DNA from 2 places in the Mesorhizobium sp. M0185 genome. Region 2 is predicted to be linked to the other one. Evidence: predicted binding sites of a transcription regulator. Region 2 holds the regulator's gene; the other holds the start of a gene.
The links. The regulator HrcA, encoded in region 2, represses chaperone genes, less so after heat shock. The targets are predictions, from matches to a motif close to GTTAGCACTCNCNNNNNGNGAGTGCTAAC.
Positions count from the first base shown of each region.

Region 1: a site for HrcA is predicted at 1,235-1,263, ahead of NKJ20_RS27360 (co-chaperone GroES). Genes of this name have one in related genera too.

Region 1 covers NZ_JAMYSY010000048.1:5,310-11,481, reverse strand. The annotation lists gene NKJ20_RS27375 (hypothetical protein) at 1-123, opposite strand, end outside; gene NKJ20_RS27370 (hypothetical protein) at 228-578, opposite strand; gene NKJ20_RS27365 (hypothetical protein) at 575-838, opposite strand; gene NKJ20_RS27360 (co-chaperone GroES) at 1,318-1,632, shown strand; gene groL (chaperonin GroEL) at 1,685-3,319, shown strand; gene NKJ20_RS27350 (hypothetical protein) at 3,390-3,782, shown strand; gene NKJ20_RS27345 (hypothetical protein) at 3,838-4,005, shown strand; gene NKJ20_RS34215 (DUF6894 family protein) at 4,074-4,322, shown strand; gene NKJ20_RS27340 (hypothetical protein) at 4,797-5,060, shown strand; gene NKJ20_RS27335 (glucoamylase family protein) at 5,541-6,172, shown strand, end outside.
Region 2 covers NZ_JAMYSY010000019.1:54,698-60,869, reverse strand. The annotation lists gene cysK (cysteine synthase A) at 1-527, opposite strand, end outside; gene NKJ20_RS17080 (LysE family translocator) at 694-1,311, opposite strand; gene NKJ20_RS17075 (PQQ-dependent sugar dehydrogenase) at 1,399-2,754, opposite strand; gene NKJ20_RS17070 (hypothetical protein) at 2,854-3,051, opposite strand; gene hrcA (heat-inducible transcriptional repressor HrcA) at 3,088-4,200, opposite strand; gene rph (ribonuclease PH) at 4,347-5,063, shown strand; gene NKJ20_RS17055 (VOC family protein) at 5,096-5,506, shown strand; gene rdgB (RdgB/HAM1 family non-canonical purine NTP pyrophosphatase) at 5,506-6,168, shown strand; gene hemW (radical SAM family heme chaperone HemW) at 6,165-6,172, shown strand, end outside.

The sequences.
Region 1 (6,172 bases), on a different contig from region 2:
CGAAAGCAGCCGCGCAATCTCGATCGCGTCACTGGTATTCACCGCTTCCTTCGTTTCGCGGCCGACGACGGCATGAGCGTCGTCCGCGTTTCGGGTGCGGTAGAATTCGATCACGATCTTCATCACTGACCGGACCCGTTCCGAACGAGCGCCATGGCTGTCAGCTCTTGCCCTTGCCACGTGGGGCATTGGCCTCGGCCTGCTTACTCTGCGCGCCGAATGCGCCTTCAGGTTTCGGCGGTGCTTTCACCTGTTTCGGCTTTCTGATCTCGCGGCTGCTGCGTTTCTGTCCCTTGGCCATTGCCGAACGTCCTTTTTATGAGTGTTGCGCCATCCGGTTGATCCGGGCCTAGCGGTTCCAAGCGGTCTTGGGTCGCAACCCGTTCATGGCGCTCGTCGTCATTGCGAAGGCGGTATTGAAACGAGTTGTCGCGCGGAGGTAGCGTTGCGGTGATCCGGTATATATCCCCAAGCTTGGGCGACGTTTGGAACCCGCCCTTCAGCCGGACGCACTGCCCAATCGAAAAAAGATGTTTTGCAGCGTCGCGCGGGGTTGCACGGCGGGATGGTGCCATCATGATTGTTCAAGGTCCTTTGCGAGGGCGGCTTCCAGGTCCGCTGGATTGATCGGCACCATCTGCTGCGTCGGAGCCTGCGTGGCGACCGCCGGCAGGTGCATGAAAGCGCCGACTCGTCGCCAGGCAAGCCGGGAGGTGCCCTCTACCAGCTCCTCGTCGTGGTCGACGCGGTAGTCTCCCGCCGGTTGCGGCGCGTCAAAACCCGGCAAGCGGAAATCCGATGAAAAGTGAACGACAGTTTGCGTGGTGCGGCTGGTCATATTGCAGGCCTCCGCAGGAGCACGCGGATGCGCCTCCTGCATCATTCCCGCTCGAACCGGACGACCCCGATGCTGCCAGTACATCCGTGGTCAGCGCCAGGGTCCAATCCAGATCGAACAGAGCGAAGTGCGCGCCGGATCGGCGGTATGCATTCACTGTCGAGATTCGGGGTGCATGGCGGGTCTAGGTCTCTGACACCGCGAAAGCCAATCGGCCAAAATCAACGCACTCTATATATGCTCCTCAATCGAGCTGCGAACAAGGCGCGAGCACTTTTAAATTTGGGTACTTTCGCGTAACGGCAAAAGGAGAGGCTAAGCCAACTACCTTTACACGGAAATAATTAGACAGCCACCAATTTATATTTTCCTGTTTCCAGGCTATCAGGTTTTATTTTTGGCACTCCTATCATTCGAGTGCCAAAGGGCCTAATACAAAGGCGCGGCCCACCTATGCGCCGGCCGCAGAAAGAATCCCAATGAAATTCCGGCCACTTCACGACCGCGTCGTCATCCGACGCGCCGAAGGCGATATCAAATCCAAGGGCGGGATCATCATTCCCGACAATGCCAAGGAAAAGCCGCAGGAAGGCGAGGTGATTGCCGTCGGTCCGGGCTCGCGCGACGAAAGCGGCAAGCTGATCCCTCTCGACGTGAGGGCTGGCGACGCCGTCATGTTCGGCAAATGGTCGGGAACCGAGGTCAAGATCGACGGCGAAGATCTCCTTATCATGAAGGAGACCGACATCATGGGCATCATCGACAAGGCCAAAGCGGCCAAGAAAGCTGCCTGACCGAGCGATTTTCCCGCTCTCCTCATTTCAAGACTGAACTGGACGAAAAATCATGTCTGCCAAGGAAATCAAATTCGCAACCGACGCTCGTGACCGCATGCTGCGCGGGGTCGAAATCCTGAACAACGCCGTCAAGGTAACGCTCGGTCCCAAGGGCCGCAATGTCATCATCGACAAGGCCTATGGCCCGCCGCGCATCACCAAGGACGGCGTCACCGTCGCCAAGGAGATCGAGCTTTCCGACAAGTTCGAGAATATGGGCGCGCAAATGGTGCGCGAAGTGGCCTCGAAGACCAATGACCTGGCCGGGGACGGCACCACGACCGCAACTGTGCTTGCCGCCTCCATTCTTCGCGAAGGTGCAAAGCTTGTTGCCGCCGGCATGAACCCGATGGATTTGAAGCGCGGCATCGACCTTGCCGTAGCCGCCGTCGTGAAGGACATCCAGGCCCGGTCCAAAAAGGTGAAATCATCGGAGGAGATCGCCCAAGTCGGCACGATTGCCGCCAATGGCGACGCGTCCGTCGGTGCGATGATCGCCGAGGCGATGAAGAAGGTTGGCAATGAAGGTGTAATCACAGTCGAGGAAGCCAAGACGGCCGAGACTGAACTCGAGGTGGTCGAGGGCATGCAGTTCGATCGCGGCTATCTCTCTCCCTACTTCGTTACCAACCCAGAGAAGATGCGCGTGGAACTGGAGGATCCGTACATACTCCTGCACGAGAAGAAACTCGGCAATCTGCAGGCCATGCTGCCGATCCTCGAGGCCGTGGTGCAGAGCGGCAAGCCGCTGCTGATCCTCTCCGAGGACGTCGAAGGCGAAGCGCTGGCGACCTTGGTCGTCAACAAGCTGCGCGGCGGCCTGAAGGTCGCGGCGGTCAAAGCCCCAGGCTTCGGCGACCGCCGCAAGGCTATGCTGGAAGACATCGCCGTTCTGACGCAAGGACAGCTGATCTCGGAAGATCTCGGCATCAAACTCGAAAATGTCACCATCGACATGCTCGGCCGAGCCAAGCGCGTAGTCATCGAAAAGGACACGACGACGGTGATCGACGGCTCCGGCGAAAAGCAGGCGATCGCCGGCCGCATCCAGCAGATCAAAGCGCAGATCGAGGAGACCACCTCGGACTACGACAAGGAGAAGCTGCAGGAGCGGCTGGCGAAGCTTGCCGGCGGTGTTGCCGTCATTCGCGTCGGCGGCGCGACCGAGACCGAAGTCAAGGAAAAGAAGGATCGCATCGATGATGCGCTGAACGCCACCCGCGCCGCTGTGGAAGAGGGCATCGTGGCAGGCGGCGGCGTAGCGCTTCTTCGTGCCACGGCAACCTTGGCCGGGCTTACCGGAACCAATGCCGACGTGACGGCGGGTATTTCGATTGTCTTGAAAGCACTCGAAGCACCGATCCGGCAGATCGCCGAGAACGCTGGCTTTGAAGGTTCGGTCGTCGTCGGCAAGTTGGCCGGCGGCAAGAACCCCAGCGAGGGATTTGATGCCCAGACCGAAACCTATGTCGACATGATCAAGGCCGGCATCATCGATCCCGCCAAGGTTGTCCGCACCGCTCTGCAGGACGCGGGCTCCATCGCCGCGCTTCTGATTACCGCCGAAGCCATGATTGCGGATGTTCCGCCGAAGGATGCAGCCGCTGCGGGCAATGGCGGCGGCATGGGTGGAATGGGACACTAAGCAGCGGCTGAATGCCCGGCGGCTGGCGGCCGGGCGCAATCCAGAACAACACTCAAGGAGGAGAACTTACATGGCCATGCAGACCAATACCAAGCAATCGCTCGCCCAGCGCTGGGAAGCCTATCAGCCATCCAAATCGGCGCTCGTCTGGGCGTGCGCTGCGACGGCTGTCGCAACGATGATCGTCGGCTTCAGCTGGGGCGGGTGGGTCACGGGCGGCACGTCGCTAGCACAGGCAAAGGCCGCCGGCGACTCGGCGCGCAGCGAATTGGCCTCAGTCATCTGCATCGACAAGTTCAATGCGTCTCCGGATAAGTCGGCGCAACTCACCGCATTGAACGCAATCTCCGACAGCTACAAGCGGCGGCTGTTCGTGGAGGCAGGAGGCTGGGCGACGATGCCTGGTCAGACGTCTCCCGACAGGCGCGCCGCCGAAGGCTGCGCTGCAGCACTCGCAGCCTAAGCCACGCAAATGTAATCGTCTTCGGACGTCTTCGCGTCAAACCAGGAACACGATAATGATCTCTTTTGTGAAAAAGACGGACACGACGCCGACGAGCAGGGAAGTCGAAGACAATCGCTTCGAGCAGATCCGCAAGGAGGCCGCGGAACGGCACCGGAAGGCGGATACGGACGGCACCCGTCGCCGTGCTCGCTCGACGGCCGAGGACAACCGGCTTATCTGAGGCGAGCTGGAGCGGCATCGTACAAAATAAGACATGAAACAGGCCGACCTAAGTGTAGTTCGGTCGCCATGGCGCTGTATTATTTCGACGTGCGCGACAATGACCGGCTCTTTCCCGACGATGAGGGGACAAGGCTTGCTGGAAGCCTCAATGCTGCTCGTGCGAAGGCTTTCGCGGCCCTGGCGGACTATGTGAGAGAAATCGCACCACCCGACCGCCGCTGCTGCCTTGCAATCGAGGTTCGCGACGAACACAGCCAACCAATCTTGAAGGCGACAATGACCTTCGAGATCGAGTTATCAGGCCGGCAAATATAGGCGTATGTCAGTTTTATTGCGTCCACGCGATGTAGCGATCGGGCCTACCTCACTAGAACGCCCGGTGCCTTTCAGCGAAATATTCGACCACAACAACTGGCGATGCTCTCTCGAAGTACACATCGCATGCGCCACTGGCAATCTGAGATGCCGGATCGAACGACCTGGGCAGCAGAATGAGAAAACCAGTATCCCGTGCCTTTGGCATCCGGGGACCTCAAACAACCCCACCAAGGCAGTCGCAGCAGGCCACTCGGCTCGCTGGAGCGCCCCGATAAAAGAGTATCTGACGTCGTCGGACCGAACCGCGATGGTCGGGTTTCTGATCAACATTATGGGTTTTAGTTATTATCCTCATCGTGTTCTTCGGATAAACTGCCGACAACCCTGCCGTTTTGAAGTCGATTTCGTCCAAATCTCGGACTCCACTCGCTCCAAATCTAAAGTTGAGAGCGGCCCACAAGGAAACAACACATGTCGGACGCTATCCTTCCGAAGCAGAAGATGCCCAAGCTGGTCGTCGTCATGGCGTTCGACCCTGATGACGACGGCGTGCTTCAGGTTGTATTCGGCCCAGCCGAGCAGCAGAGCGAGGAGCGTGCAATTCGGACAGCGAAGGCGCTGGCACCCAAGCATGCCGGCGTCATCGCCTGGTCGCGAGAAGCCAATCCGGCGCTCGGCGAGTATGGCGAGCCTTCGACCTTGTTCGTCAGCGGAGATGTGCCTGCCATGGAATGAGCGGCGGGATGGTCGGGAACGTCACCCACGCCAGGCTGCTTAGGCGATCGGTGCGGAAGTGCAGCGATGGCACCGATTTTGCGATTCCGATCAAAAACAATCTCGCTGTCATGGGAGGCACATTCTCGAACATGCAGCGGCCAAGCGTTGTGTATTGATGGATTGGGGTTAGGCGGGCATGAAACGAACGATGTACGCAATCGTATGCGTGGCTTTGATCGCTGCGGGCTCGGCGTTGCTCTTTTCGATGTCTCTCGACCCCCCGAATGAACCGTTTGCGGCTAGCAAGTTACAGGACGGCTAAATCTTGGACGCACTCCCGAACTGGCTAGCAATAGCGAGGCAAGATAACCGCAGCCGCTGCGGAACATCCGCACTAGCCAAACGAAGCGCGGGCGAGGCGGTTGGACCTATGGCGGCATTTGACCTGACATGGCACAATGACCGGTGGTCTGTATGCCAATTTCGGGAACCGGCTTGATGATTCCCAGCACGCTCCAAGCCCCTGACCTCCCGGCAAATGTTCTCGAATTTGACGATGACGCGCTGTTGGACATCGTGCAGCGGCATACGGCCCGGTACTTCTGGGAAGGCGCACATCCCATTAGCGGCCTTGCCCGTGATCGACAGAAGACCACCGGTGCTCCGGCCAACGATCTCGTGGCGATCGGCGGCTCTGGCTTCGGCATCATGGCCATCATCGTTGCGGTTGAACGCGGATGGATCGATCGCACGGCGGCGTTAAGCCGATTACAGGGAATGCTGGATTTTCTGGAAAGCTCGCCGCGCTATCAGGGCGTGTTTCCTCATTTCATCAACGGCCGCACTGGTGCGACAATTCCATTCCGTCGCAAGGACGACGGCGCTGATCTGGTCGAAACCACTTTCCTGTTTCAAGGCCTGATTTGCGCCCGCGAGTATTTCGCCGGGATGGCAACCGAGGAGGCGCGCCTTCGCCAGAGCGTAGACGAGCTATTGTCACAGGCCGAATGGAACTGGTTCACGCGCGGGGCTCGGCAACTCATGTGGCACTGGAGCCCCAACCACGGCTGGGCGATGGACAGCCCGATCAGGGGTTGGAACGAATGCCTGCTCACTTTCGTGCTGGCGGC
Region 2 (6,172 bases):
TCGGCCGTGGTGCGGCGATGGATTTCCGGATTGGCCGGGTTTTCGAATTGCTGCGGAATGACAGCGTCGGGCAGCGTTGCCGCCAGCTCGTCCGCCTTGGCGATGGCGCCCTTCATGCCTTTCGGCCCTTCGGTCAGCACCAGTTCGGCACCGAGCAGAGCCAGCATCTTGCGGCGTTCGACGGACATGGTTTCCGGCATGGTCAGGATCAGCTTGTAGCCCTTGGCAGCGGCGGCAAAGGCGAGCGCGATGCCGGTATTGCCCGAGGTCGGCTCGATCAGGGTGGTCTTGCCGGGCGTAATCCTGCCCGAAGCCTCCAATGCCTCGATCATCGACACGCCGATGCGGTCCTTGACCGAGGCGATCGGGTTGAAGAATTCGAGCTTGGCCAGCAGATTGGCGACGACACCCTTCTCCCTGGCGAATTTATCAAGCCGCACCAGCGGCGTGTCGCCGATCGTCTCGGTGATCGAATTGTAGATGCGGCCGCGGCCGGGCACGTGTGCGGGGGTGGCGGGCTTGTTCATTGATTTCCTCCCAGAGGTCAAGCGGCAAGAGTCGGGCGGGGCCTAGGATAGAGCCATCCGCCGCGCAAGATAGGCTGTCGACCGAAAAATATCCGAGTGAAGTTCGTGCTGAGTACCCCCGCCCTTGCAAGGCGTGGCAATCCTTGGGCGGATTGGCGAAAGAGATCTATTGGCGGGCGGCAATTGCCGCCGCCGCACCGACCATGAAGCCCGCGGCGGTGCGGTTGAGTACCCTCAGCGCCCGCGGCGACTTCAGGAACCAGCGCGCCTTGGCCGCCAGCGCCAGATAGGGCACCAGCACCACGAGCAGGACGACGATGGTGAGCGCGACGAGGATGCCGTAATCGGCCAGCGTGATCGTCTTCAGATCGACGATGGTCGGGGTGATGGCAAGATAGAAGATCATCGTCTTCGGATTGCCGAGCGTGACGGCGAGGCCGGCTACAAAGCTGGATGCCAAGCCGCCCTTGCCTTTCTTCGCCTCCACCGTCTCCGGCGTGATGCCGCTCGTCCAGAAACGCCAGCCAAGAAAGGCGAGGTAGGCGACGCCCAGCCATTTGATGGCCAGGAAGACCATGCCGAAAGTTTGTGCGACGAAAGCCAGGCCGAGCACCACGGCAGTGAGATAGGTCAGGTCGCCGAGCATCAGCCCGAACGACATGGCCAGCGACGAGCGGAAGCCGGAACCCAGCGCACGCGCAACGAGCGCGGTGACGCCGGGGCCGGGGATGGCCGCGGCGATGCCGAGGGCGGCGCTATAGGCGAGAAACCCGGTGAGTGTCATGATTCGCGCTTGTCGCACAATGTTGAAGTTGGGTGAATTCCCTCGGCCCGGATTCGATTGCGCCAGCGCAGCAGGCGACACCGCCGTTCAGGAGCGGCCGTCTTCGTAGGTAACGCGCCAGATGGTGCCATTACCGTCCTCGGTGACGATCAGCGAGCCGTCCTTGGCCATCGCGACACCGACCGGGCGGCCCCAGACGGCGTCGTTCGAGATGACGAAGCCGGTCATGAAGTCCTCATATTCGCCGGTCGGCTTGCCATCCCTGAATTTGAGCCTTACCACCTTGTAGCCGGTCCTGGCGCCACGGTTCCACGAACCATGCATGGCGACGAAGGCGTCACCCTGATAATCCGCCGGGAAGTTCTTGCCGTCGTAGAAGGCTATATTCATCGGCGCCGAATGCGCCTGCATCAATACATCGGGGACAGTGGCCTTGCCGGCGAGGTCTGGCCGCTCGCCCTGATGGCGCGGATCCTCGTTATTGCCGATGTAGTACCAAGGCCAGCCATAGAATCCGCCGTCCTTGACCGCTGTTGCAAATTCGAACGGCACATTGTCGCCGAGCTCGTCGCGCTCATTGACGACGCACCACAATGCGCCGGTGGCGGGCTGCACGGTCATGCCCGTACAGTTGCGCAGGCCGGTGGCGACAGTTCGGGGATTTTTCCCATCCGGGTCAAAGGCGAGCACATCGGCACGGCCGTCCTCGGAGCCCCAGGCCGCCCCGAGCGGCTTTGATTTGGCCCAGGCGTCGAGGCCGCTATCCGGCTCCTTGCCTATATCCTCGGCGACGTTCGAGGCGGAGCCAACCGACAAATAAAGCGTTTTGCCGTCCTGCGAGAAGGCGATGTCGCGGGTCGTGTGACCACCCGACGGGATTTGGGCGACAATGGTTTCTGGTTTTCCGGATGTCTTCAAGTCGCCATCGCGATAGGGGAAGCGGACGATGCTGTCGCTGTTCGCGACATAGACCCATTGCGGTTTGTCTCCTGGCGGATAGAAGGCGATGCCGTAGGGATAATTGAGCCCCTTGGCGAAGATCGCTTTCTCGATGGGCTTGGCGCTGCCCTCGGCGAGACGATAGACGCGTATTTGGTCGGCATGGCTGTTGGCAACAAACAGGTCGCCATTCGGAGCGACGCGCACGACACGTGGATTGACGATGCCGGATGCGATCATTTCAGCCGAAAAGCCCGACGGCAATTCTGGCTTGGCGCTTTCGGGCCGTTCCGCCACACCGGCGCCGTTCGAAGCGGATTGGCCGGGGTCGGCTGCCGGCATGTCTCGCGGCCCAATCAGGCGTCGGACGCCAGGCCTGTCGGCTTGCCAATCGCCAAACGCGGCTTCGCCTTTGAGCACATTCTGGTCCGCCTGCTGGGCGGCTGCCGGTGTCGCAACAAGGAGGGCAGCGGCAACGGCCGCAAAGCCGCCAGATCGGATCATCAACGTCCTCCGGGATTCGCCTCGAACAGGGCAAACGGCATCAGGTATTGATCGTTCCAAGCGGCCGTCCAGCACACGAGGATTTGAAGCCGAACCCGTTCAGTTGCCAGAGGCGTAAAAGTCGTCGTCGAGGCGCTTTTCCAGCGCGACCAGATCGGCCGGCAGCGGCAAACCCATCGCCCGCATCTCTTGCAGCTTCTCGCGCAATTGCTCTTGCACCTCGTGCTGATCCTCTGGCTGGTTGATCATTTCTTCGAGCAGCAGACTGATCTGGGCCTTGAACGATTCCAGCGCCATTCTTTTCTCCTCCTTGCGGCAGGCCCGCGGCGGCTCCTAGCTCAGCATGCGCGAAATCAGCTGCGCGGTATAGTCGACCATCGGTACTATGCGCGCATAATTCAGCCGCGTCGGCCCGATGACGCCGAGCGCACCGACGACGCGCGCGTCCTTGTCGCGATAGGGTGCCACCACCAGCGAGGAGCCAGACAGCGAAAACAGCTTGTTTTCCGAACCGATGAATATGCGCACGCCTGGGCCTGCCTCGGCGAGGTCGAGAAGCTGGATCAGCCCATCCTGCGTCTCCAGATCCTCAAACAGATGCCGCAGCAATTCTATGTCGGCCTGGGCAGTGACGTTTTCCAGGAGATTGGCGCGGCCGCGCACGATAAGCCGCCCAGGCACGCCGCTTTCAGCGCCTGCCCAGACCGCCAGGCCCTTCTCGACCAGATCCTGCGACAGCGTGTCGAGGGCTGCCCTGGTCTCTTCCTTGATGCGGGCGATCTCGACCCGCGCCTCGGCCAGGGTGCGACCGCGGATATGGGCGTTGAGGAAGTTGGAGGCTTCGTGCAATTGCGAGATGGTGATGCCGGCGGGCAGATCGATGACGCGATTTTCGACGTCGCCGTTCTGCGAGACCAGCACGGCCAGCGCCTTGGTCGGCTCGAGCTGGATGAATTCGATGTGCTTAAGCGCCACCTCATTCTTGGCGGCGAGCACGAGGCCGGCGCCGCGCGACATGCCGGACAGCATCTGGCTGGCCTCGGTCAGCATATGCTCCAGCGTCGCGCCCGAGCCGGAGGCGCGCACCTGGGCCTCGATGGTGCGGCGCTCCTCGTCGGAGAGGTCACCAAGTTCCATGAAAGCATCGACGAAGAAGCGCAGGCCTGCCTGAGTCGGCAGCCGGCCAGCCGAAATGTGCGGCGCATAGATCAGGCCGAGATGCTCAAGGTCGCTCATCACGTTGCGGATGGTGGCCGGCGACAGCGACGACGGCAGGATGCGCGACAGGCTGCGCGAACCGACCGGCTCGCCATCCCTCAAATAGGAATCGACGATGCGCCGGAAGATGTCGCGCGAACGCATGTCGAGCGATTGAAGCGCGGGCGATTGCAGCGCGTGCGACGGGAGCACGTGCGACTGCAAACCGGGATCGACTGCCTTTGTCATTTCGAGCCAAAAACCTCCGCCCCGAAGATATAGACTTCCGCGGTGTCGGCGCAACCGGTCCATTTTCCTTTGCGCCTCACGCCCCGTGCGGCTACAAGCCGGCCAAGATTCCCCGGCCAAGATTCCGAAGAAAGAAAGAAGCCTGAATGCGCCCTTCCAAACGCCAATTCGACGAAATGCGCCCCATCTCCTTCGAGCGCGGCGTCTCCAAGCATGCGGAAGGCTCGTGCCTGGTGAAGTTCGGCGACACGCATGTGCTGTGTACGGCCAGCCTGGAGGAAAAGGTGCCGGGCTGGATGCGCAACTCCGGCAAGGGCTGGGTGACGGCGGAATACGGCATGCTGCCGCGTTCGACCGGCGAGCGCATGCGCCGCGAGGCTTCGGCCGGCAAACAAGGCGGCCGCACGCTGGAAATCCAGCGGCTGATCGGCCGCTCCCTGCGCGCCGTGGTCGATCTGCAGGCGCTCGGCGAGCAGCAGATCACCGTCGACTGCGACGTGATCCAGGCCGACGGCGGCACGCGCACCGCTTCGATCACCGGCGGCTGGGTGGCGCTCTACGACTGCCTGCGCTGGATGGAAACCCGCCAGATGGCGAGCCTGGGCAAGGTGCTGAAGGATCACGTTGCGGCGATCTCCTGCGGCATCCATGATGGCCAGCCGGTCATCGACCTCGACTATATCGAGGATTCCTCGGCCGGCACCGACGCCAATTTCGTCATGACCGGCAAGGGCGGCATCGTCGAGATCCAAGGCACGGCCGAGGGCGAGCCGTTCTCGGAAGAGCAGTTCGCGGCGCTGATGGGGCTCGCCAAGAAAGGTATTCAGCGCCTGGTCAGCTTGCAGCAAATGGCGGTGGCTTAGCTGCGGTCAATATTGATGAGATTGGCGATCCTGTGACTCCTTCTGCAATCCTGGAATCAGCACTCTACGTGACGGACCTTGCTGCCGCGGAACGGTTCTATTCGGGCGTGCTCGGGCTCGATCTGCTCGGCAAGGTCGATGGCAGGCATCTCTTCTTCCGCTGCGGCGACAGCGTGCTGCTTATGTTCAATGCCGAGGCGACCAAAGTGCCGCCGCCGGCCGACGCCAAGCTCAAAGTACCGCCGCATGGCGCGGTCGGCCAGGGCCATCTTTGCTTCGCCGCAAGCGCGGATGAAATCCCACGCTGGAAAGCGCATCTTGTGGCGAAGAAAATCGCCATCGAAAGCGAGTTCGAATGGCCGCAGGGCGGCCGCTCGATCTATATTCGCGACCCGTCGGGCAATTCGATCGAATTCGCCGAGCCAAGAATCTGGGGCATCTGATGCATTCGCCAACTGTTCATTCGCTTGACGGGCATAAGATCGTCGTCGCCAGCCATAACATCGGTAAATTGCGGGAATTCGCCGATCTGATGGCGCCATTCGGCATAGAAGCGAAGTCCGCAAAGGAATACGGCTTGCCGGAGCCAGACGAGACCGGCACCACTTTCGAGCAGAACGCCCTCATAAAAGCCTTGGCCGCCGCCAAGGCCACTGGATTGCCGGCGCTGTCGGACGATTCCGGCCTGTGTGTCGATGCGCTCGACGGCGCACCCGGCGTCTACACCGCCAACTGGGCCGAGACGCCGGACGGCTCCCGCGACTTCGGCATGGCCATGCAGCGCACGGAAGTGGCCTTGCAGGAAGTTGGCGCGATCACGCCTGCCCAGCGCAAGGGCCGCTTTGTCGCGGTCATCTGCCTGGCCTTCCCCGATGGCCAGGCGGAATATTTTCGCGGTGAGGTCGAGGGCACGCTGGTATGGCCGCCGCGCGGCGAGCTCGGCTTCGGCTACGATCCGGTGTTCTTGCCCGATGGGTTCGAAAAGACCTTCGGCGAGATGAGCGCGAAGGAAAAGCATGGCTGGAAGCCCGGCCAGCCAACCGCATTGTCGCACCGTGCCCGCGCCTTCCAGAAATTCGCGCAAGCCCGATTGGCCGCCGTATGACCAT